Regions from separate parts of the Streptomyces sp. NPDC001744 genome, predicted to be linked through region 1. Evidence: riboswitches for the same ligand, from Rfam matches in the RefSeq annotation. Region 1 holds a riboswitch; the other holds the start of a gene.

Evidence for each region. A riboswitch is a leader RNA that binds a small molecule or an ion and turns the genes downstream of it on or off. The one in region 1 is predicted to bind glycine.
Region 2: another riboswitch for glycine. It lies ahead of gcvP (aminomethyl-transferring glycine dehydrogenase); the one in region 1 lies ahead of gcvT (glycine cleavage system aminomethyltransferase GcvT).

The regions. Positions count from the first base shown of each region.
Region 1 is NZ_JBIAUG010000002.1:241,049-252,092, reverse strand. It holds gene ACFYZY_RS03630 (ABC transporter ATP-binding protein) at 1-646, opposite strand, end outside; gene ACFYZY_RS03625 (ABC transporter ATP-binding protein) at 655-1,761, opposite strand; gene ACFYZY_RS03620 (ABC transporter permease) at 1,758-2,756, opposite strand; gene ACFYZY_RS03615 (ABC transporter substrate-binding protein) at 2,871-4,637, opposite strand; gene ACFYZY_RS03610 (ABC transporter permease) at 4,748-5,767, opposite strand; gene ACFYZY_RS03605 (enhanced serine sensitivity protein SseB C-terminal domain-containing protein) at 6,118-6,945, opposite strand; gene ACFYZY_RS03600 (enhanced serine sensitivity protein SseB) at 7,036-7,776, opposite strand; gene ACFYZY_RS03595 (AAA family ATPase) at 8,017-8,679, opposite strand; glycine riboswitch at 8,847-8,946, shown strand; gene gcvT (glycine cleavage system aminomethyltransferase GcvT) at 9,102-10,226, shown strand; gene gcvH (glycine cleavage system protein GcvH) at 10,304-10,684, shown strand; gene glyA (serine hydroxymethyltransferase) at 10,717-11,044, shown strand, end outside.
Region 2 is NZ_JBIAUG010000007.1:266,002-277,045, forward strand. It holds gene ACFYZY_RS11840 (DUF5999 family protein) at 51-257, shown strand; gene gcvP (aminomethyl-transferring glycine dehydrogenase) at 334-3,219, opposite strand; glycine riboswitch at 3,398-3,497, opposite strand; gene ACFYZY_RS11850 (PRC-barrel domain-containing protein) at 3,610-3,984, shown strand; gene ACFYZY_RS11855 (DNA polymerase IV) at 4,070-5,527, opposite strand; gene ACFYZY_RS11860 (MerR family transcriptional regulator) at 5,595-6,212, opposite strand; gene ACFYZY_RS11865 (bifunctional nuclease family protein) at 6,444-6,917, opposite strand; gene ACFYZY_RS11870 (MerR family transcriptional regulator) at 6,971-7,714, opposite strand; gene ACFYZY_RS11875 (FHA domain-containing protein) at 7,746-8,684, opposite strand; gene ACFYZY_RS11880 (DUF881 domain-containing protein) at 8,767-9,654, opposite strand; gene ACFYZY_RS11885 (small basic family protein) at 9,924-10,256, opposite strand; gene ACFYZY_RS11890 (DUF881 domain-containing protein) at 10,253-11,044, opposite strand, start outside.

The DNA.
Region 1 (11,044 bases):
ACAGGTCGTGGGCGATGAACACGTAGGTGAGGCCCAGCTCGTCCTGGAGGTCGTCCAGGAGGTTGACCACCTGCGCCTGGATGGAGACGTCCAGGGCCGAGACCGGCTCGTCCGCCACGACCAGCTTCGGCTTGAGCGCGAGCGCGCGGGCGATGCCGATGCGCTGGCGCTGGCCGCCGGAGAACTCGTGCGGGTAGCGGTTGTAGTGCTCCGGGTTCAGGCCCACCAGGCCGAGGAGGCGCTGCACCTCCTTCTTCACGCCGCCCTCGGGCTCGACGCCCTGGAGCCGGAAGGGGGCCGAGACGATCGTGCCGACCGTGTGGCGCGGGTTCAGCGACCCGTACGGGTCCTGGAAGATCATCTGGATGTCCCGGCGGAAGGGACGCATCGCGCCCACCCCGAGGTGGGAGATGTCCTTGCCCTGGAACTCGACCGTGCCGCCGGTCGGTTCGAGGAGGCGGGTGATGAGCCGGCCCATCGTCGACTTGCCGCAGCCGGACTCGCCGACGATGCCCAGGGTCTCGCCGGGGTAGACCTCGAAGTCGAGGCCGTCGACCGCCTTGACGGCACCGGTCCGGCGCTGGAGGAGGCCCTTCCGGATGGGGAAGTGCTTCTGCAGGCCGGCGACCTTGAGCAGGGGTTCCATGGTCTCGCTCACAGCTTCGGCGCAATCTCTTCGGTCCAGATGCGGGTGCGCTCCTCCTGCGGCATGTGGCAGGCGGAGTGGTGGCGCTCTCCGACGAGAGCCAGCTCGGGCCGCTGGGTGCGCGTGACGCCGCCCTTGGGGACGTCCGCGTAGGGGCAGCGCGGGTTGAAGGCGCAGCCGCTCGGGACGTCGATGAGGCTCGGCGGGTTGCCCTTGACCGGGATGAGCCGTTCGCTCTGCTCGCGGTCGATGCGGGGCATCGAGCCGAGCAGGCCCCAGGTGTAGGGGTGCTGCGGCTCGTAGAAGACGGACTCGGCCGGGCCGCGCTCGACGCAGCGCCCGCCGTACATGACGAGGATGTCGTCGGCCAGCTCCGCGACGACGCCGAGGTCGTGGGTGATGATGACGACCGCGGAGCCGAACTCCTTCTGCAGGTCGCGCATCAGGTCGAGGATCTGCGCCTGCACGGTCACGTCGAGCGCGGTGGTCGGCTCGTCCGCGATGAGCAGCTCGGGGTTGTTGACCAGCGCCATGGCGATCATGGCGCGCTGGCGCATGCCGCCGGAGAACTCGTGCGGGTAGTTGTCGAACCGCTTGGCGGGCTCGGGGATGCCGACCCGGTCCAGGAGTTCGACGGCCCGCCGGCGCGCCGTCTTCTTGTCGGTGTCGTGGTGGACGCGGTACGCCTCCACGATCTGGGCGCCGACCGTGTAGTACGGGTGCATCGCGGACAGCGGGTCCTGGAAGATCATGGCCATCTCGCGGCCGCGCATCCGGCGGACCTCGTCCGGGTCGGCCGAGAGCAGCTCGCGCCCCTTGAGCCAGATCTCGCCGGAGATCCTGGCCTTCTGCCGGCCGTACTGCCCGACCGTGTGCAGGCCCATGATGCCGAGCGAGGTCACCGACTTTCCGGAGCCGGACTCGCCCACGATCCCGAGGGTCCTGCCCTTCTCCAGCTGGAAGGAGAGGCCGTCGACCGACTTGACCAGGCCGTCGTCGGTCGGGAAGTGGATCCTCAGGTCGCGTACGTCGAGGAAGGCGTCGGAGGGAGCGGACTTCCCGGCGGCGACGGGCTCTCCCACCGCCGCCGCGGTCTTCGTCGGGTTGTCCGTCATGCGAGCCTCACTCGGGGGTCGATCACCGCGTACAGGAGGTCCACCACGAGGTTGGCGATGACCACGCAGGCGGCCGTGATGAGGGTGACCGCGAGGATCACCGGCAGGTCGCGGTCGCCGACCGCCTTGAAGGCGGCGTTGCCGAGGCCCGACAGGTTGAACGCGGTCTCGGTCAGGACCGCGCCGCCGACGAGGGCGCCGAGGTCCATGCCGAAGATGGTCAGGATGGGGGTCATGGTGGAGCGCATCGCGTGCTTGCCGAGCACGACCGGCTCCGGCAGGCCCTTGGCGCGGGCGGTGCGGATGTAGTCCTCGCCGAGGACCTCCAGCATGGTGGCGCGGGTGAGGCGCGCGTACATCGCCGCGTAGAGGAAGGCGAGGGTGACCCAGGGCAGGAGCAGACCGCCGAACCACGCGCCCGGGGACTCGGAGATCGGCACGTACTTGGCGTCCAGCCAGCCGAGCTGGGTGCGGAAGAGGAACATCGCCAGCATGGCGGTGAAGTAGATGGGGAGCGAGACGCCGGCGAGCGCGGTGACCATCGCCGCCCGGTCGATCACGGTGCCCCGCTTGAGCGCGGAGACGACACCGGTGGTGACGCCCATCACGAGCCAGAGCACGGCCGCGCCGAGGACCATGGAGAGGGTGACCGGGATGCGGTCGACCAGCATGGTCCAGACGTCCTGCTCGGTCTTGAAGGAGTAGCCGAAGCACGGGGCCGCGCAGTGGATGCTGTCGCCGCCGCCGACGTAGTCCCGGCCGACGAAGATGCCGGAGACGAAGTGCCAGAACTGCACCAGGATCGGCTCGTCCAGGCCCAGCTTCTGCCGGATGCCCTCGATGGATGCCGGATCCGCCTGCTTGCCGACGAACATCGCGGCAGGGTCGCTGCCGGTCAGCTTGGGAATGAGGAAGAAGATGCTGAGCGTCACGAGCGTGACGACGAGCAGCATCACGACGACCGCGAGGAGTCGCCGGACTATGTATGCAAGCATGCGGTCGGCCGGTCGGCGGCCGGGGGACCCGGTCGGGTCCCCCGGCCGCCGCCCACGGCCATCACCTGCCCTTCGGACCTGGCGGCGGGTGGTGCGCCGGTGGAGCGGGTCGGATTACTTGACGACGCCGAGCGACGCGTAGTCGTAGCGGCCGTTGTAGGCGTCCGCCGTGTAGACGTTGGTCAGCCGGGAGCTGCGCCAGATGATGTTCTTCTCGTGGGTGAAGGGCAGGTAGACCGCGGCCTCCGACACCTTCGTGTTGATCTGCTTGTAGAGCTCGCCGGCCTTGGCCGGGTCGGTCTCCTTCAGCGCCTGGTCGAACAGGCCGTTGACGGCCGGGTCGTTCAGCTCGGAGAAGTTGTTGTTGCCGCTCTGGAGGATGAAGCGGCCGTCGACCAGCGGCTGGAGGAAGCCCTGTCCGGTCGGGAAGTCGGCGCCCCAGCCCATGATGATGACGCCGTAGCCCTTCTCCTTGACCACCTTCGGCGAACCGATGATGCCGGAGGTCTGGGCGCCGTCGAACTGGTCGATCTGGGCGTCGATGTTGACGGCCTTCAGCGCCTGCTGGAGGGACTCGGCGGTGGCGATCTCGATCGGCTTGTTGTTGCGGACCGCGATGGTGGTCTTGAAGCCGTTCGGCTTGCCGCACTTGGCGAGGGCCTCCTTGGCCTTCGCCAGGTCCGGCTTGCCCGCGAGCTTGCCGTACGGGTCGGCCTTCGGGTCGGCGCCCTTGATCGCCGGCGGCAGCATGTTGGTGGCGATGTCGCCACCGGCCTGCGGGCCGCCGCGGGCGGTCTGCAGGGACTTGGAGTCCGCCGCGTAGATCATGGCCTTGCGGCACTCGATGTGGGGCGTGACCGTCTGCGGGAAGACCGCGTAGCGGATGAAGCCCGTCTGCGGGTTGTCGATGTTGCCCTTGTGCTGCTGGAGCACCTTCTGGCGGGCGGCGGCGCCGACGCCGGTCGCGTTGATGTCGAGGTCGTACTCGCCCTCGATCAGGCGGTTGTCCATGTCGTCGGAGTTCGTGGTGAACGTGACGCTGATCTTGTCCGGCAGGGCCTTGCGGACGGTGTCCGTCTTGGCGTCCCACTTGTCGTTGCGGACGAGCTTGATGGACTTGTTGGGGGTGTAGGACTCCCACTTGTACGGGCCGGAGGAGAACGGCTTCAGACCGTACTTGGACTTGGTGTCCTTGTCCTGGCGGACCGGGGAGGCGGCGGGCATCGCCAGCATCTGCAGGAAGTCGCCGTTGGCGACCGGCAGCTTGAAGACGATGGTCTTGTCGTCCGGGGTCTCGATCGCCTTCAGGCCGAGCTTGTCGGGCGAGGTGTCCTTGTAGGGACCCTTGTACTCGTTCTTGGGGTCCAGGACCTGCTGGAGGTAGATCGGGCCGCCGGAGATGACGTCCTGCGCCCAGATGCGCTCGATGCCGTACTTGATGTCCTTGGAGGTGATCGGCTTGCCGTCCTCCCAGGTGACCCCGTCCTTCAGGGTGAAGGTGTAGGTGAGGCCGTCGGTCGAGACCTTGCCGGTGTCGGTGGCGAGGTCGGAGACCAGCTCGGTGGAGGCCGCGCCGGGCTCCGCCTTGAAGGTGACCAGCTGGCGCGTGTAGTAGCGGGCGAAGTCCCACACGAAGCCGTAGTAGCCGCGCTGCGGGTCCCAGCTGTCGGCCTCCTGCGAGCCGATGAACTTCAGCTCGCCGCCCTTCTTGTCGGAGGCGTTGAGGACCTTGTTGACACCACCGTTGAAGGCGAGGCCGCCCTTGCCCTTGTCGCCGCCGTCGCCGTTGCCGCCGCCGCAGGCCGTGGTGACGACCATCGTGGCCGCCGCGAGCAGCGCGCCCGCGGCGATCCTGCGCCTCTGAGTGCTCATCAGGGTCATGGGTCTCGCAACCTCCGGGATAGTGGCGGCCGTTGCGGCGGTCCGCCGTTGGGGGTGGGGCCTCCTGTCGCCAGCGGCAGGGGCGGTTCGTGCGGGTCGTCGGCGAACGGTCAGCGGGAGCCCTTCGGGTCGAGCGCGTCGCGCACGCCGTCGCCGAAGAGGTTGAACGCCAGGACGGTGATGAAGATCGCGAGGCCGGGGATCACCATGAACAGCGGGTCCGACTCGTAGGTGTTGATGGCCTTGGACAGCATCTGGCCCCAGGAGGCGGTGGGGGGCTTCACACCGGCCCCGAGGAAGCTGAGGGCCGCCTCGGTGAGGATGTTGGTGGGGATCATGAGGGTCGCGTAGACCGTGATCGGCGCCACCAGGTTGGGCAGCAGCTCCTTGCGCAGGATGTAGAGGCGGCCCGCGCCCAGGCTCTGGGCGGCCTCCACGTACTCCCGGTTGCGCAGCGAGAGGGTCTGGCCCCGGACGATGCGGCCGACGTACGGCCAGCCGAAGAAGCCGATCACGACGACGAGGGCGCCGATGCGCACGCCCGAGCCCTCGATCCCGAGGAGCTCGTTGGGCAGCACCGAGACCAGCGCGATCGTGAAGAGCAGCTGCGGGAAGGCGAGCATGACGTCCATGACCCGGCTGAGGGCCGCGTCGATCCAGCCGCCGAAGTAGCCCGCGACGATGCCGAGGACGGTGCCGAGGGCGACCGCGAAGACCGCCGCGAGGAAGGCGACGAGCAGCGAGATCCGGGCGCCGTAGACGATGCGGCTGAAGACGTCGCGGCCGTTGACCGGCTCCACCCCGAGGAGGAAGTCGGAGCTGATGCCGCCCCAGGAGCCGATCGGGGTGCCGAACAGCGGGTCGATCTGGTCCTCGTGGAACTCGTCCGGCGGATGGCCGAGGAGACCGACGATGAGCGGCGCGAAGACCGCGACCACGACGAGGAAGAGGACGACGAAGGCGCCGGCGAGGGCGAGCTTGTCGCGCTTGAGGCGGGTCCAGGCGATCTTCCAGGGCGAACGGCCCTGGATCTCCTTGTCGGGGAGGCCGGGGACGCCGGGGGCGGCGGGCGCGCCGTCGACGGTGGCGGTCGACGCACCCGCACTCGTCTCGTGCAGTGGTGCCGTCATCGTGGTGAGGACCCCTCTCGGCCGCCGGTAGCCGGCCCTTGCCCGCCGCGGGTGGCGGCTCGGTGGAACAACCTGCGGGGCACCTGCTCGAAAGGAGCCGGGTACCCGGTGTTCCGGGAGTCTTCAACGCGTTTGTGATCACCCGCCAGACCTGGCGGGGAATGGTTGCCCAAACGTGATGCGGTGCTGTGAATTCCGTTATGCGGACGGCACGCGGACGTGAGCGGACCAACTCGGGTCCTCTTCCCCGCAACCGGACATGTCGCCCAACGCGGCCTTCGGCCTCTTGAATTGGGGCGAACGAAGAGCCGGGGCGGTTCCGCCGGGCCGTACGGGGCGGGAGGGGCGTCTCAGTATCCGGACGGAGCCGCCGGCGGGTATCCGTACCCCGGGGCGGCGGAGCCGCGGCCGGCGTGCGCCTCCCGGTCGTAGAAGGGGCGCGCGTTCGCCCGCAGCCAGAGTGCCACCGGGTCGTAGGCGTCGGAGAGGGCGACCGTCGAGACGGGCAGGCCGTCGGGGACGCCGCCGATGGACTGGCGCATCATCGTCCGGACCGTGTCGACGGCCGCCGGGGAGGTGTCGTACAGGTCGAGCCCGATGACGAGGTACGGGGAGCCGAGCGCGGGCTGCACCCAGCCGCGGCGCAGCGCCCGGACGGCCGGGGTGCGGTGCGCGTTCTGGGTCAGCAGGGCGTAGAACTGGGGGATCTCCAGGGCGGGCTCGGTGACGCGCAGCGGCCCGGCGGGCATCCGGTCGAGGCCGGTGGCGATCCGGCGCAGGTCGGCCCAGGGGATGCCGACCCCGCCACCGGGGGCGTGCGGGTTGAGCCAGACGCCCCAGCGGTCGGGGTAGAGGGCGCGGGCGATCTCCCGGCCGGTGACGAGTTCGTGGGCGCGGTTCCAGCCGGAGGCGGCGAGCTCCCGGGACGAGGTGACGCACGGCGCGTAGCCGAAGCCGTCGACCTCCATGTTCCCGTACTGGGCGTCGGGCGAGCCGGGCGAGCCCTGCCAGAGCAGCATCGTGAGCTCGCCGTCGGCGAGGGCGTGCAGCAGCCCCTCGTACGCGTCGTAGCGTCCGGGTGCCACCTGGCTCAGCGCGTGCTCGACCTTCCCCCGGGCTCCCGGCTCCGCTCGGGCGGAGGAGGCCCCGTTGTCCTCGGCCGTGCCTGACGCGCTCACCCTGGTTCCGCCCCTCTTCCGTCCACCACGTGTGCGCGGCCGCGAGGTCCGCGCGGCCGCCGAGTCAGTTCAGCTTAAACAGGGGGCCGCTCACACGGCGGCGCGCTGGTAGAAGGGCCGCACCCGCTCCACCATCCAGTCCGCGACCGGGTCCTGCGCCAGGTCGAGCAGGATGAGGTTGACCGGCCAGGCCACCTCGACCCGGCCGAGGGCGCGGCCGAGGGCGTCCAGGGGCTCGGTGCGGTCGGTGCCCTCCCAGCGGGAGAGCTGGACGCCGACGAAGAGGGCCGGTTCGGCGCCCTCGACGCTGGCGAGGGCGCGGCGGGCGGTGGTGACGATGCCGATGGCCTCGAACTCGGCGGAGGCCGCGGCGAGGAAGTCGACCGGGTCGTCCTGCCAGTCGGGCTCGAAGAGCCGGACTCGGCCGCCGGAGGCGGGCCCGTCGAGCGGGGTCCGGCCGGCGCGGCAGAGTTCGGCCACGGCGGGCGGGAGCAGCGGGACGCCGACGACGCCGCCGGGGTTCACGGCGATGCCGAGCTGCGGGGGCAGGCCGCGGGCGAAGTCGCGGGCGGGGGCGACGGCGAAGGACATGTGGTCGCCGACGCAGGCGCGGAACTGCTGCTCGGAGCTGAAGACGGGGGTGTAGGCCGCGCCGTCGAGCTCCAGGGTGGCGAGGTCCGGGCCGGTGCCGTCGGGGGCGCGGCCGTTGGGCAGGGGCACCCAGACCGGGCTGCGGCCGAGCACCTCGATCAGGCGGCCGCCCGCTCCGGGGTCGCCGAGCGAGGCGGCCAGCACCTCTTCCAGTTCGTTGCCCGGCCACGTCACGTCCACGGTCCCGTTCCCCTCCTCGCGCCGGCCTGCCGCTCCGGCCGCCCGGCAGCACCCTAACGCCGCCCCGGCACCGCCGTGGCCGGAAGGGAGGGGTACGGGCGTCCGGGACCGCCCCCTTCCGGCGGGCGGGCGGTCCGGACGGGCGGCCGGTCCGGGCGGACGGCCCCGACGGCCGGTCCGGGCGGACGGCCCCGGCGGCCGGTCCGGGCGGACGGCCCCGACGGCCGGCGGGCGCCCCCGTCAGGCGGCCTCCCGGAAGGTGATCGTCCGCAGGGTGTCGGCGGCGTCCCGGTCGAGGAGGGTCGCCGAGGCGCAGCCGTGCGGCAGCCGTCCCGACTCGACGGCCCTCAGCAGCCGGCCGACCGCGCGGCGGTGGCGGGCGAAGGCGTACCCGGAGACGCCCCGGCCCCGGGCGTCCTGGCCCGCCCTCGCGGTGCCCGGGGTGACGTCCAGGAGGAGCAGGTGCAGGGCCCGGCCCCGGCGGCGGGCCTCGCGGGCGAGCCAGCCGCGCACCCAGGACTGGGTGCCGCAGTCGTGCACGATCACGCTCGCGCCGGAGCGCAGGGCGCGGCGCAGCCCGGCGTAGTGCGCGAGCCGGACCAGGGGGCGGTAGACGGCGTACGGCAGGAGCCGGGGCATCCGGGCCTCCCACCGCTCGCGGGCGTCCTGGGAGTCGATGCCGCGTCCTTCGGCGGCCCGCCGCATGAGGGTGGACTTGCCGCTGCCGGGGAGCCCGGAGACGACCACGAGGTCGCCCGGGGCGAAGGCGAGGGTGCGGGGGCCCCGGCCGCCGCGCTCGCGCAGGTCCCGCAGGATCCGGCCCCGCCCCCGGGTCCGGGCACGGGCTCGCCGGGACGGTATGCCGGTACCCGCCGCGCAGGCGCCGGTGTGCTGGATCGTCATCGCGTCTCCCCCTGCCGGGCCTCGGGAGGCCCTTCCCAAGAAGTGTAAAGAAACGGTAATGGGACACAAGCGATTTGCCGCGCCGACACCGCGTGCAATGATGTGCCCGCCAGGACCGGACAGGCCCTGCACGGGCACGATCGCCCTACAACCGCATACCGGCCGCTCGAATCCGCGCGGGAGAGTTCCGGGGCACAGTCTGCGCCCGGACGCCGAAGGAGCAAGACCCTCCCTTGAATCTCTCAGGCCCCGTACCGCGCGGATGAGGCAGATCTGAAAAGCGGGACGCCGTCGCGTCCCCACCCAAGGTGCAAGCCGGGGATGCCCCCGGTGAACCTCTCAGGTTCCATGACAGATGGGGAGGACGTCCTCGCCCGTCATGTCTTCGTCACCGAACGCCCTTGGGACCCGGGAGCCACCCCATGACCTCTGCCCCCCGCCTGACCGCCCTCGATGCGCTGCATCGTTCGCTGGGTGCGACCATGACCGACTTCGCGGGCTGGGACATGCCCCTGCGGTACGGCAGCGAGCGCGACGAGCACCACGCCGTGCGCACCCGGGCCGGCCTCTTCGACCTCTCCCACATGGGCGAGATCACCGTCACCGGGCCGCAGGCCGTCGAACTGCTCGACTTCGCCCTGGTCGGCAACATCTCCACGGTGGGCGCCGGCCGCGCCCGGTACACGATGATCTGCCGCGAGGACGGCGGCATCCTGGACGACCTGATCGTCTACCGCCTCGGCGAGACCGAGGCCCCCGAGTACATGGTGGTGGCCAACGCCTCCAACGCCCAGACCGTCCTGGACGCCCTCACCGAGCGCGCGGCCGGCTTCGACGCCGAGGTCCGCGACGACCGCGACGCGTACGCCCTGATCGCGATCCAGGGCCCGGAGTCCGCCGGCATCCTGAAGTCGGTGACCGACGCCGACCTGGACGGCCTGAAGTACTACGCCGGCCTGCCGGGCACGGTCGCGGGCGTGCCCGCGCTGATCGCCCGCACCGGCTACACCGGCGAGGACGGCTTCGAGCTCTTCCTGAAGCCCGAGCACGCCGAGGGCGTCTGGAAGGCCCTGACCGTGGCGGGCGAGGGCGCCGGCCTGATCCCCTGCGGCCTGTCCTGCCGCGACACGCTCCGCCTGGAGGCGGGCATGCCGCTCTACGGCCACGAGCTGACCACCGGTCTCACCCCCTTCGACGCGGGCCTCGGCCGGGTCGTGAAGTTCGAGAAGCCGGGCGACTTCGTGGGCCGCAAGGCGCTGGAGGCCGCCGCCGAGCGCGCCGAGACCGCCCCGCCGCGCAGGCTGGTCGGCCTGGTCGCCGAGGGCCGCCGGGTCCCCCGCGCCGGCTTCTCCGTCGTCAAGGACGGCGAGGTCGTCGGCGAGGTCACCTCCGGCGCCCCGTCCCCGACCCTCGGGAAGCCGATCGCGATGGCGTACGTGGACGCGGCGCACGCGGAGCCCGGCACGCCGGGCGTGGGCGTGGACATCCGGGGCACCCACGAGCCGTACGAGGTCGTGGCGCTGCCCTTCTACAAGCGCCGGAAGTGACGCGTCCGTCCCACCCGGCGTCTCACCCCGCAAGACCGACGTTCCTCAGCACTCCCCCGATCCAGGAGAATCAGGTCATGAGCAACCCCCAGCAGCTGCGCTACACCAAGGAGCACGAGTGGCTCTCGGACGCCGAGGACGGCGTCGCGACGGTCGGCATCACGGAGTTCGCGGCCAACGCGCTCGGTGATGTCGTCTACGCCCAGCTCCCCGAGGTCGGCTCCACCGTCACCGCGGGCGAGACCTGCGGCGAGCTGGAGTCGACGAAGTCCGTGAGCGACCTGTACTCCCCCGTCTCGGGTGAGGTCGTCGCCGCCAACCAGGACGTGGTGGACGACCCGTCCCTGGTGAACACGGCTCCGTTCGAGGGTGGCTGGCTGTTCAAGGTGCGCGTCGCGGGTGAGCCGGACGACCTGCTCACCGCCGACGAGTACGCCGCGTTCTCCGCCGGGAACTGAGACCGGGCCCGAGACCCCCTAGGGATCGATTCATGTCGCTTCTGAACACCCCCCTCCACGAGCTGGACCCCGACGTCGCCGCCGCCGTCGACGCCGAGCTCCGCCGTCAGCAGTCCACCCTCGAGATGATCGCCTCGGAGAACTTCGCTCCGGTCGCGGTCATGGAGGCGCAGGGCTCCGTCCTCACCAACAAGTACGCCGAGGGCTACCCGGGCCGCCGTTACTACGGCGGCTGCGAGCACGTCGACGTGGCCGAGCAGATCGCGATCGACCGGATCAAGGACCTGTTCGGCGCCGAGTACGCCAACGTCCAGCCGCACTCCGGCGCCTCCGCGAACCAGGCCGCCCTCTTCGCGCTCG
Region 2 (11,044 bases), on a different contig from region 1:
GCGCGCAGAGCCGCAGGACATCCACCACGACGCAGCGAAAGAACCCATCCATGTGCCAGCACCATCCCGCCTGTCCCACCGCCGACTCCGCCGACCGGGAGGCGGCCCGACTGACGGCACACCACCCGGAGCAGGGCTGGAGCCTGCTGTGCAACGGCGTCCTGCTCTTCGAGGACACCGGTGAACTGCTGCCGGACGGACAGGTCATCGCCCCGCACCGTCCCCTCGCGGCGGGCCGGGTGACGACCGCCGCCTGACGGGCCCGGACGGAGGACGGGGGCCGGTCCGGAGGAGAACCCTCCGGACCGGCCCCCGTCACGAAGGCGTCCGGCCTCAGTTGTCGTACGCGTCCAGCGGCGGGCAGGAGCAGACGAGGTTGCGGTCGCCGAAGGCGCCGTCGATCCGGCGCACCGGCGGCCAGTACTTGTCGGCGGCCGAGACGCCCGCCGGGAAGACGGCCTCGTCACGGGTGTACGGGTGGTCCCACCCGCCGCCGAGGGCGGCCGCGGTGTGCGGGGCGTTGCGCAGCGGGTTGTCGTCCGCGGGCCACTGGCCCGCGGCGACCTTCTCGATCTCGGCCCGGATCGCGATCATCGTGTCGCAGAAGCGGTCCAGCTCGGTCAGGTCCTCGGACTCGGTCGGCTCGATCATCAGCGTGCCGGCCACCGGGAAGGACATCGTCGGCGCGTGGAAGCCGTAGTCGATGAGGCGCTTGGCGATGTCGTCGACGGTGACGCCGGTCTCCTTGGAGAGCGGGCGCAGGTCCACGATGCACTCGTGGGCGACCAGGCCGGCCGGACCGGTGTAGAGCACCGGGAAGTGCGGCTCCAGGCGCTTGGCGATGTAGTTCGCCGCGAGCACCGCGACCTGGGTGGCCCGCTTGAGGCCCTCGCCGCCCATCAGGCGCACGTACGACCACGAGATCGGCAGGATGCCGGCGGAGCCCCACGGGGCGGCCGAGATCGGGCCGACGCCGGTCTCCGGGCCCGCGGTGGGCTGGAGCGGGTGGTTCGGCAGGTACGGGGCGAGGTGGGCGCGCACGCCGACCGGGCCGACGCCGGGGCCGCCGCCGCCGTGCGGGATGCAGAAGGTCTTGTGCAGGTTCAGGTGCGAGACGTCGCCGCCGAAGTGCCCCGGCTTGGCCAGGCCGACCAGGGCGTTGAGGTTGGCGCCGTCGACGTACACCTGGCCGCCGGCCTCGTGGACCTCGGCGCAGATGTCGGCGACGTGCTCCTCGAAGACGCCGTGCGTCGACGGGTAGGTGATCATCAGCACGGACAGCTCGTCACGGTACTGGGCGATCTTGGCCCGCAGGTCCTCGACGTCGATCTCGCCGTCGTCGGCGGTCCTCACCACGACGACCTTCATCCCGGCCATCACCGCGGAAGCGGCGTTGGTGCCGTGCGCGGAGGACGGGATGAGGCAGACGGTGCGCTGCTCGTCGCCGTTGGCCCGGTGGTACGCGCGGACGGCGAGCAGACCGGCCAGCTCGCCCTGCGAACCGGCGTTGGGCTGGATCGACACCTTGTCGTAGCCGGTGACCTCGGCGAGGCGCTCCTCCAGCTCGGTGATGAGCGTGAGGTAGCCCTGCGCCTGCTCGACCGGGGCGAAGGGGTGGATCTGGCCGAACTCGGGCCAGGTCACCGGCTCCATCTCGGTGGTCGCGTTCAGCTTCATCGTGCAGGAGCCGAGCGGGATCATGCCGCGGTCGAGCGCGTAGTCGCGGTCGGCGAGCCGGCGCAGGTAGCGCAGCATGGAGGTCTCGGAACGGTGCGCGTGGAAGACCGGGTGCGTCAGGTACGCGTCGGAGCGCAGCAGACCGGCGGGCAGCGCGTCCTCGGTGACGGCGTCCAGGGACTCGACGTCGGCGGTGACGCCGAAGGCGGCCCAGACGGCGGCGAGCTGGTCGCGGCCGGTGGTCTCGTCGCAGGAGACGGAGACGTGGTCGGCGTCGGCGCGGTAGAGGTTGACACCGGCCTCGCGGGCGGCGGCGACGACCTCGTCGGCCCTGCCGGGGACGCGGGCGGTGAGGGTGTCGAAGAAGGCGTCCCCGGTGAGCTCGACGCCCCCGGCGCGCAGGCCGGCGGCGAGGATCGCGGCGTACCGGTGGGTGCGGAGCGCGATGCCCTTGAGGCCCTCGGGGCCGTGGTAGACGGCGTACATGCCGGCCATGACGGCGAGCAGCACCTGCGCGGTGCAGATGTTGCTGGTGGCCTTCTCGCGGCGGATGTGCTGCTCGCGGGTCTGGAGCGCCAGGCGGTACGCGCGGTTGCCGTCGGCGTCGACGGACACGCCCACGAGGCGGCCGGGCAGGGAGCGGGCGTGCTTGTCCTGGACGGCCATGTAGCCGGCGTGCGGCCCGCCGAAGCCCATGGGGACGCCGAACCGCTGCGTGGTGCCGACGGCGATGTCGGCCCCCAGCTCGCCGGGCGAGGTGAGCAGGGTGAGCGCGAGGAGGTCGGCGGCGACGGTGACGATCGCGCCGAGTTCGTGGGCCGCGTCGATCAGCGGCTTGATGTCGCGGACGGCGCCGGAGGCACCGGGGTACTGGACGAGCACGCCGAAGACGCCGCGCTCGGCGGCCTCGGCGGGGATGCCCTCGCTCAGGTCGGCGACGACGACCTCGACGCCGGTCGGCTCGGCGCGGGTCTCGATGACGGCGATCGTCTGCGGCAGGGCGTCGGCGTCGACCAGGAAGACGCCGTTCTTGACCTTGCCGACGCGGCGGGACAGGGCCATGGCCTCGGCGGCGGCGGTGCCCTCGTCCAGGAGGGAGGCGCCGGAGGTGGGCAGACCGGTCAGGTCGGCGACCATCGTCTGGAAGTTCAGCAGGGCCTCCAGGCGGCCCTGGGAGATCTCCGGCTGGTACGGCGTGTAGGCCGTGTACCAGGCGGGGTTCTCCATCACGTTCCGCAGGATCACCGGCGGGGTGAAGGTGCCGTAGTAGCCGAGGCCGATCATCGGGGCGAGGACCTGGTTGCGGTCGGCGAGCGTCCGCAGCTCGGCGAGGACCTCGGCCTCGGTGCGCGCGGCCGGCAGGCCCAGCGCCTCGGCGTTCTTGATCACGTCCGGCACCGCGGCGGCCGTGAGCTCGTCGAGCGAGCCGTAACCGACCTGGGCGAGCATCTTGGCCCGGGCCTCGGCATCGGGCCCGATGTGCCGCTGCTCGAACGGGATGCCCTGTTCGAGTTCGGAGAGCGGAATGCGGTTGGCGGTCATGTACGGAGGCCTCCTGGTCGTCACGACCTGCGAGGGGCACCACGGCGCGGGTGCCCGGACGGCCTCCCCCTCTGTCATCTCAACCTGAGAGTTTCACCGGCACGCCTCGCGGCACGCCGGCTTTCACCGTCGGTGAGAGCGCATGCCGTCGGACATCCGCTCTGCTTTCCAGAGTGACCTCGTCCGCGCGGTACAGGGGCCTGAGAGATTCCGGGGAGGATTTGCTCCTTCGGCGTCCACCGGAAGGTTTCTCCGGGGGACTCTCCCGCACGGGGTCGACAGCCACGCCCAGCCTACCAGCGCGATGGTGACCCCCTTCGCTCAAGTGGCCGACATCCCGGATGTGCCCTTTGGTAGGGGGTAGAGGAGCCGCGACCCTTTGGAGGGACCGTGCAGACCGACATCGATCCGCGCAGCCTGATCGGCCGCAAGGCGTTCGACCGCGACGGGAACAAGATCGGGACCGTCGACGAGGTGTACCTGGACGACGCGACCGGCGTACCGGAGTGGGCCGCCGTCCGCACCGGTCTGTTCAGCCGGGACGCCTTCGTCCCCCTGGAGCCGAGCGACCTGCTCGACGACGGCCTCCACGTCCCGTTCGCACGCGCCCTCATCAAGGACGCCCCGGACTTCGGCGTGGGCCGCCACCTCTCGCCGGAACAGGAACTCCAGCTCTACCGCCACTACGGCCTCGCCCTCCCCTCCTCCCCCGCGGACCACCCGGACAAGGACTTCGGACACCTGGCGGGCCAGGAAGGCGCCTGACCCGGTCCGGCCGCCCCGCGGGACGGTCCGGGACCCGCCGGGGACGCGGGCGTCCGGGAAACGTCCCTCCCTTCCCGTCCCGCCGTCACGGGCGGGACGGGAAGGGGTCCGGACCGGACCCGTCCCCGTGTCCCGCGGCCGCCGGCGGCACGGCACCGCCCACCGGCGTCCCCCGCCTCACCAGCGGCAGCGCCTCCCCCGCCGTCAGCTCCGGATCGTCCACGGCGAACGTCCGCACCCGCCCCGGCGCCGACCACGGCTCCTCGAACCGCACCGTGACCCGCCCGACCCCGCTCCCCTGCACCCAGCCGGCCCCGTACACGGCGTGCCGCACGTCGTGCCCGGGTGTCCAGTGGCGTTCCACCGGTCCGGCGGCCCCGGCCCCGGCGGTCTCCGCCCCCGCCACGCCGTCCGTCCGCGCCGCGCCGTCCGCCTCCCCGGCGGCCCGCTCCCCCGCCGCTTCCGCCGCCGCCTCCGCCTGGGCGAACAGGTCCTCCTGCGTGTAGTCCGCGAGCCCGCTCACCCCCACCCCCAGCAGCCGCACGCCCCCCGTGGTGTCCACCGCGTCGAGCAGCCGCCCGGCGGCCTCCCGCACGACCCCGAGGGCGTCCGTCGGCCCCCGCAGCGTCTCGGACCGGGTCAGCGTCGAGAAGTCGAACCTCCGGACCTTCAGGACGATCGTGCGCCCCGAGTGGCCCGACGCCCGCAGCCGCCCCACGCACCGCTCGGCGAGGCGCTCGACCTCGGCCCGGATCCGTGTCCGGTCGTGCAGGTCCACGTCGAAGGTGTCCTCGACCGAGACGGACTTGGCGTCCCGCTCGGCCACCACGGCCCGGTCGTCGTACCCCTGCGCCATCCGGTACAGCGAGGCCCCGTGCGCCCGGCCGAGGAGCCGTACGAGTTCGTCCTCGCCCGCCTCCGCGAGGTCGGAGACCGTGGTCATCCCGGCCCTGCGCAGGTGCTCCCCGGTCGCCGGCCCGACGCCGGGGAGGATGCGTACGGAACGCGGCCCCAGAAGCTCCCGCTCGGTCCCTGGCTCGATGAGGACGAGCCCGTTCGGCTTCGCCTCCTCGGAGGCGATCTTCGCGATCATCTTGGACGCGGCGAGCCCCACCGAACCCGTCAGACCCGTCGTCGCCAGGATGTCGGCCCGCAGCCGCTCCCCCGCGGCCCGCGCGCTCGCGGGGTCGTCGGCGACGCCTCCCGCCTCCAGGTCCACGAACGCCTCGTCGAGGCTGAGGGGCTCCACGAGCGGGGAGAGGAGCCCGAGCAGCTCCATGACCTGCTCGCTGATCGACCGGTAGAAGGAGAAGCGCGGTACGAGGTAGGCCGCGTTCGGCGCGAGCCGTCGCGCCTGCCCCATCGGCATCGCGGAGTGGACCCCGAAGCGGCGTGCCTCGTACGACGCGGTGGCCACCACTCCCCGGGGTCCGAGACCGCCGACGACCACGGGCTTCCCGCGCAGGCTGGGCTTCGCCGCCTGCTCGGCGGCGGCGAAGAACGCGTCCATGTCGAGGTGCAGGATCGTCGGCGCGGCTCTCACGGGTCCGATGCTGCCCTACGCCACTGACAACGCCCCACCGGCCCCGGGAGCGGGGCGGGCCGCGGTCTCAGACCGCCCTGTCCCTGCGCCGCCTGGCCAGCTCGTCCCCCGGGTTGTGTCCCACGAGGGTCTCGCCGGTGTCCACCCGCTCCCCGTGCAGCTGCGACAGCGCCGTCTCCACGTCCCGCCAGACCACCCCGACGGCGATGCCGAAGACGCCCTGTCCGCCCTGGAGCAGGTCCACGACCTCGTCGGGCGAGGAGCACTCGTAGACGGTGGCCCCGTCGCTCATGAGCGTCATCCGCTCCAGGTCGCGGAAGCCCCGGGCCCGCAGGTGCTGCACGGCGGCCCGGATGTTCTGCAGGGCCACCCCGGTGTCGAGGAAACGCTTGACGATCTTCAGGACGACGACGTCGCGGAAGCTGTAGAGCCGCTGCGTGCCCGACCCGTACGCGGGCCGCACACTCGGCTCCACGAGCCCGGTGCGTGCCCAGTAGTCCAGTTGGCGGTAGGTGATCCCGGCGGCCGCACAGGCCGTGGGACCGCGGTAGCCCACCCCTTCATCCGGCACGCCCGCACCGGCGTCCGTACCGAAGTCGCCCACACTGCCGTGAAGCGGATACGGAGCGCTCTCCCCGGACACCCGTCCGAGGGAGCTGCCTGCCGTACCGTCCGCGCTGCTCATCACGCCGACCCTCCGTCCTTGACCTGCCCACACGAAGGTAGGCAGTCACTCGGGGTGCGTCAACGATCGCCACACTCGGCACGCCGAGTGATAATCACCCTGAGAGTGGTTTCCCGTATCTCTCTTCGGGGAAAGGCTACTCGAATGCTCTGACAGCGCCCCGCGAACGGCCTCCGGCCGTACCGCCCGGTCCGGCCGGTCACCGGCCCCACCGGTGACCGGCGGCCGGTCTCACTGACTGTTGGTCCCGAAGTCCTCCGGCGAGATCTGATCGAGGAATTCGCGGAACTTCTCCACCTCGTCCTCCTGCTCGTCCGGGATCGCGATGCCGGCGTCGTCCAGGACGCCGTCGCTGCCGAAGATAGGCGTACCGGTCCGGAGGGCCAGCGCTATCGCGTCGGACGGCCGCGCACTCACCTCGACGCCGCTGGCGAAGACCAGTTCGGCGTAGAAGACCCCGTCACGCAGATCCGTGATGCGGACTTCGGTGAGTTCCTGCCCCACGGCCTCCAGCACGTCCTTGAAGAGGTCGTGCGTCAGCGGTCGCGGAGGCGTCATCCCTTGCTGGGCGAAGGCGATCGCCGTCGCCTCACCCGGTCCGATCCAGATGGGGAGGAACCGATCGCCTCCCACTTCACGCAGGAGCACGATCGGCTGGTTGGAGGGCATTTCCACGCGGACACCCACAACGTCGAGCTCGTTCACACAGCAACCCTAGGACGTGCCCGCCCGGTTTGGATAGTCGGGCCCCTCCCGGGTCACTGCGAGCGGATGCCCAGAGCGATCTGCACCAGGGCCGCGTGCAGCCGCACCGACTGCGCGGCCAGCTCCTTGGCGGTGGCCTCCGCATGGGCCCTGGTCTGCGGGTTCCGGTGCCGGCGCAGCGGCGCGACCACCTGTTCGATCAACCCGGCCTCCCGGTCGGCGCCCGCCTTGACGGCCCGCAGGTGCCGGGGTTCCAGACCGAACCTCCCCAGATCCGCGACGAGCCGCGCGACGGTGACGGTCTCGGCGTCGTAGCCCCCGCCCGGCGCCTCGGCGATCAGGCCGTACGACTCCCACTCGGCGAGTTCGGCCTCGGTCACCTCGGCGGCGGCGAGCAGTTCGGCCCGGTCGAGCCGCGCGGCGGCCGGCGGCTCCACCTCCTGCTCCCAGGGCCCCTCCAGGAGGTCCCGTCGGCGCCCGGGTGCCGGAAGCCGGACCTGCTCCCCCCGGGCGAGGGCGTCGAGGTGCTCGCGGATGACCTTCAGCGGAAGATAGTGGTCCCGCTGCATCCGCAGGATCTGGGCGAGTCGCTCCACGTCCTGCGGGCTGAACTTCCGGTATCCGGAGGCCGTCCGCCGGGGCTCGACGAGCCCCTCGGCCTCCAGGAACCGGATCTTGGAGATGGTCACTTCGGGAAACTCGTCGCGCAGCTGGTTCAGCACCGTGCCGATGCTGACCAGCCTGTCGCCCTCGGCGGCGGCGCCGAATCCGGCACCGCCCGTCGGTGTTCGCAGCATGGACCTTCCCTGAAGGGGCTTCTCCGAGGCGTCACACGCCCCGCTGGCTCGCATAGAAGACCAGCCGGTACTTGCCGATCTGGACCTCGTCGCCGCTGGACAGGACGACCGACTCGATCGGCTCGCGGTTGACGTAGGTGCCGTTGAGGCTGCCCACGTCGGAGACGGTGAAGCTGCCGTCCTGCGCCCGCCGGAACTCCACGTGGCGCCGGGAGACCGTGACGTCGTCCAGGAAGATGTCGCTCTGCGGATGACGACCGGCCGTCGTCAGCTCGCCGTCGAGGAGGAACCGGCTGCCGGAGTTCGGCCCCCGGCGCGCCACGAGCAGGGCGGAACCCGGCGGCAGCGCCTCCACGGCCGCCAGCGTCTCGGGAGAGAGCGAGGGCAGCGCGGTCTGGCCGGTGATCTCCGCGTCGTAGGCCTCCAGGCCCGAGATGGAGATCGTGGAGGTCGTCTCCGACGCGCGCTCGGGCACGGCCCCGCCCCGCAGCGGCGTACCGCAGTGGGAGCAGAAACGGCTGTCGGCCGCGTTCCGGTGACCGCACCTCGTACACACCGGCATGGACGCACCCTCCTGCCGCGGCTGCCCCGCCGAGGTCTGTGTCGCGTACGGGTCGGAGGAAAACCCTCCACCTGTACCCGAGGTCGATGGTTCTCCGAAACCTATGCGGGCGGCCCCGGCGGGGTCAACAGAGGACGCGCCCGATGTGCCCGGAATGTCACCGCCCCGGCCCTCGACCTCGTCGCGGAAGAGCGGGCGCTCCTCCCCCTGCTCCTCGCTCTGGTGGCGCGGCGCGCGGTGCCGGGCGTTGCCGCCGTCCTCGCGTCCGCTCTTGCCGAACAACTTCGCAAACAACTTCACGGGCGATTCCCCTTGACCGAAACAGACCCGCCCGTGGGGCAGGACGAACCGAGATCCATCACACCTGCCGACCCGGACACCTTCACAACGTCCGTATCCTCCGGACAGTTTCCACCACGCACCACCGTTGTGGTGCGCCGACCCCCCGCAACGCCCCGCGCTTGTCGCGGGACCCTTCTCGCACGCCTCCTCACCGCGAGGACGACTGAGCGTAGTCAGGCCGCTTCGCCGGTCGCAAGGCGTCGACGACGATCTTCGCCGCCCGCTCCACCGTGGCCGTGGCCTGCTCCTTCTCCAGGGTCTGCACGACGCCGCCGGGGATGTTGAGCGCGGGCTCGAGGTCCTCGGGCTTGCCGATGACCTTGAAGACGTACGGAGCGGTCACCTTCGTTCCATCGATGCGCATGTCGTCGCCACCACCGGTGAAATAGCTGTCCGCCACCACCCGGACCCCGTTGACCTGGATGGCCTCGGCGCCCGCCGCGCGCAGCTCCTGGATGGCGTCGAGCAGCATGTCCGACTCGACCGCCCCGGTGGGGTCGCCGACGCTCAGGGTGATGCCGGGCCCCTCGGCGGCGACCGTGCCGGCCAGGATGCCGAGCTGCCGTTCCTTCTCCTGGGTCTGCTTGCGCGCCTCCTCGGCCTGGTCCGAGCTGGACTCCAGCTCGGACCGCTGCTTCTCCAGGCGGGTCTTCTCGTCCTCCAGGCGCTGCGTGCGGTCGTCGAGTTCGTCGAGGATCCGCACCAGGTCCTCCTGGCGCGCGCCGCGCAGGGCACTGTTGTCGCTGGTCGAGGAGACCTGGATGGCCAGACCGAGGCCGAGGCCGAACAGCAGCAGCGCGACGACGAGCTGAGCCCTGGTCACCCTCGGCGGCCACAGCGCGGAGACGAGCCGGCGCCGCCCGCCCTGCTCGTCCCGGACGGGCCGGGCCGGCGCCCCGGGAACGGTCGGCGCCCCGGGAGCGGCGGGCGGCCCGGGAGTGGAAGACGACTCGGGTGCGGAAGACGGCTGGGGAACGCGGGACGGTTCGGGTGCGGAAGGTCGTCCGGGCGCGGGAGACGGCCCGGTCTTCGACAGGCCCCCGTCCGCCCCCGGCTTCCCGCCCGGGGATTCCGGCGGCACGGGCCGGTCCGTGGCGCGGTCCCCTCCGGGCGCACCGCCACTCCCGGGACCCCGGGGGCCCACGGCGCCGGAAGTCCCGTTCTCCCGGGGGCTCCCGGTGCTCCCGCCGGCCTCGGAACTCCGGTCGTTCTCGGGGTTCCGGGACTTCTCGGGATTCTGGTGGTTCTGGTGGTTCTCGTGGTTCTGCCGGCTCTCGGGGTTCCCGGGGTTCTCGCTCATCGGCCTCACGCCCGGAAGACGTGACGCCGGATGGCGGCCGCGTTGGAGAAGATCCGGATGCCGAGGACGACGACCACGCCGGTGGACAGCTGCGCGCCCACGCCCAGCTTGTCGCCGAGGAAGACGATCAGCGCGGCCACCACCACGTTGGACAGGAACGAGACCACGAAGACCTTGTCGACGAAGATCCCGTCGAGCATGGCCCGCAGCCCGCCGAAGACCGCGTCGAGAGCGGCGACCACGGCGATCGGGAGATAGGGCTCGAACACCGCCGGAACCTCGGGACGGACCAACAGTCCGACCACCACTCCGGCGATCAGCCCCAGTACGGCGATCACGATGTGCCCTTCCCTGTCTCGGCCGTGGCCCGGCCGGAAGGCGTCGCCCCGGCCCTCCTCGGCTCTGCGGTACGTACGGTCAGGCTGGGCGCGGCCGGCAGGCGCACGTCGCCCTCGGCCGAGATCCGGCTCCTGATCCCGAAGTTCTCCACCAGCGCGCGCAGGTACTGCCCGTCGGCGCTGCCCTGGAACGCGGTGCTCAGCCGCTGCCCGTCCCCGATCGCGAGGACGGTGTACGGCGGCACCAGCGGCTTGTTGTCGACCAGTATGGCGTCGCCGGCGGCCCTGATCGCGGACAGCGACGTCAGCCGCTGCCCGTTGATCGCGACCGCCTCGGCGCCCGACTCCCACAGCCCGTTGACCACGCGCTGCATGTCCCGGTCGCGGACGCGGCCCGTGTCGGAGAAGCCGCTGCTCTCCCGGGGCCCGCCACCACCGGCGTCGGTCCCCTTGGCGTCGTCCACGACGAGCCGCACCCCGGGACCGCGGACCGGCGTGGCGCCCGAGAGCAGCGCCACCAGTTCGGCCTGGTCGCCGCCGTACTGCTGCAACGCCCGCCGCTGGCGTTCCCCGACCTCGGACCGCATCCGCTCGACGTCCCGCGCCAGCTCGTCGGCGCTCGACGTGTCCGCCTCGATCCGGCCGATCAGCTCCTGCCGCTCCTTGGCGACGACCGGCGCGGAGACGCGCGCCTCGGCGGCTCCGACGGTCACCACGGCGGCGGCGAGCGCCAGGCCGGCGGCCAGGCCGATCTTGGCCCGCAGGCTGCGGGGCAGTCCCCCGCCCTC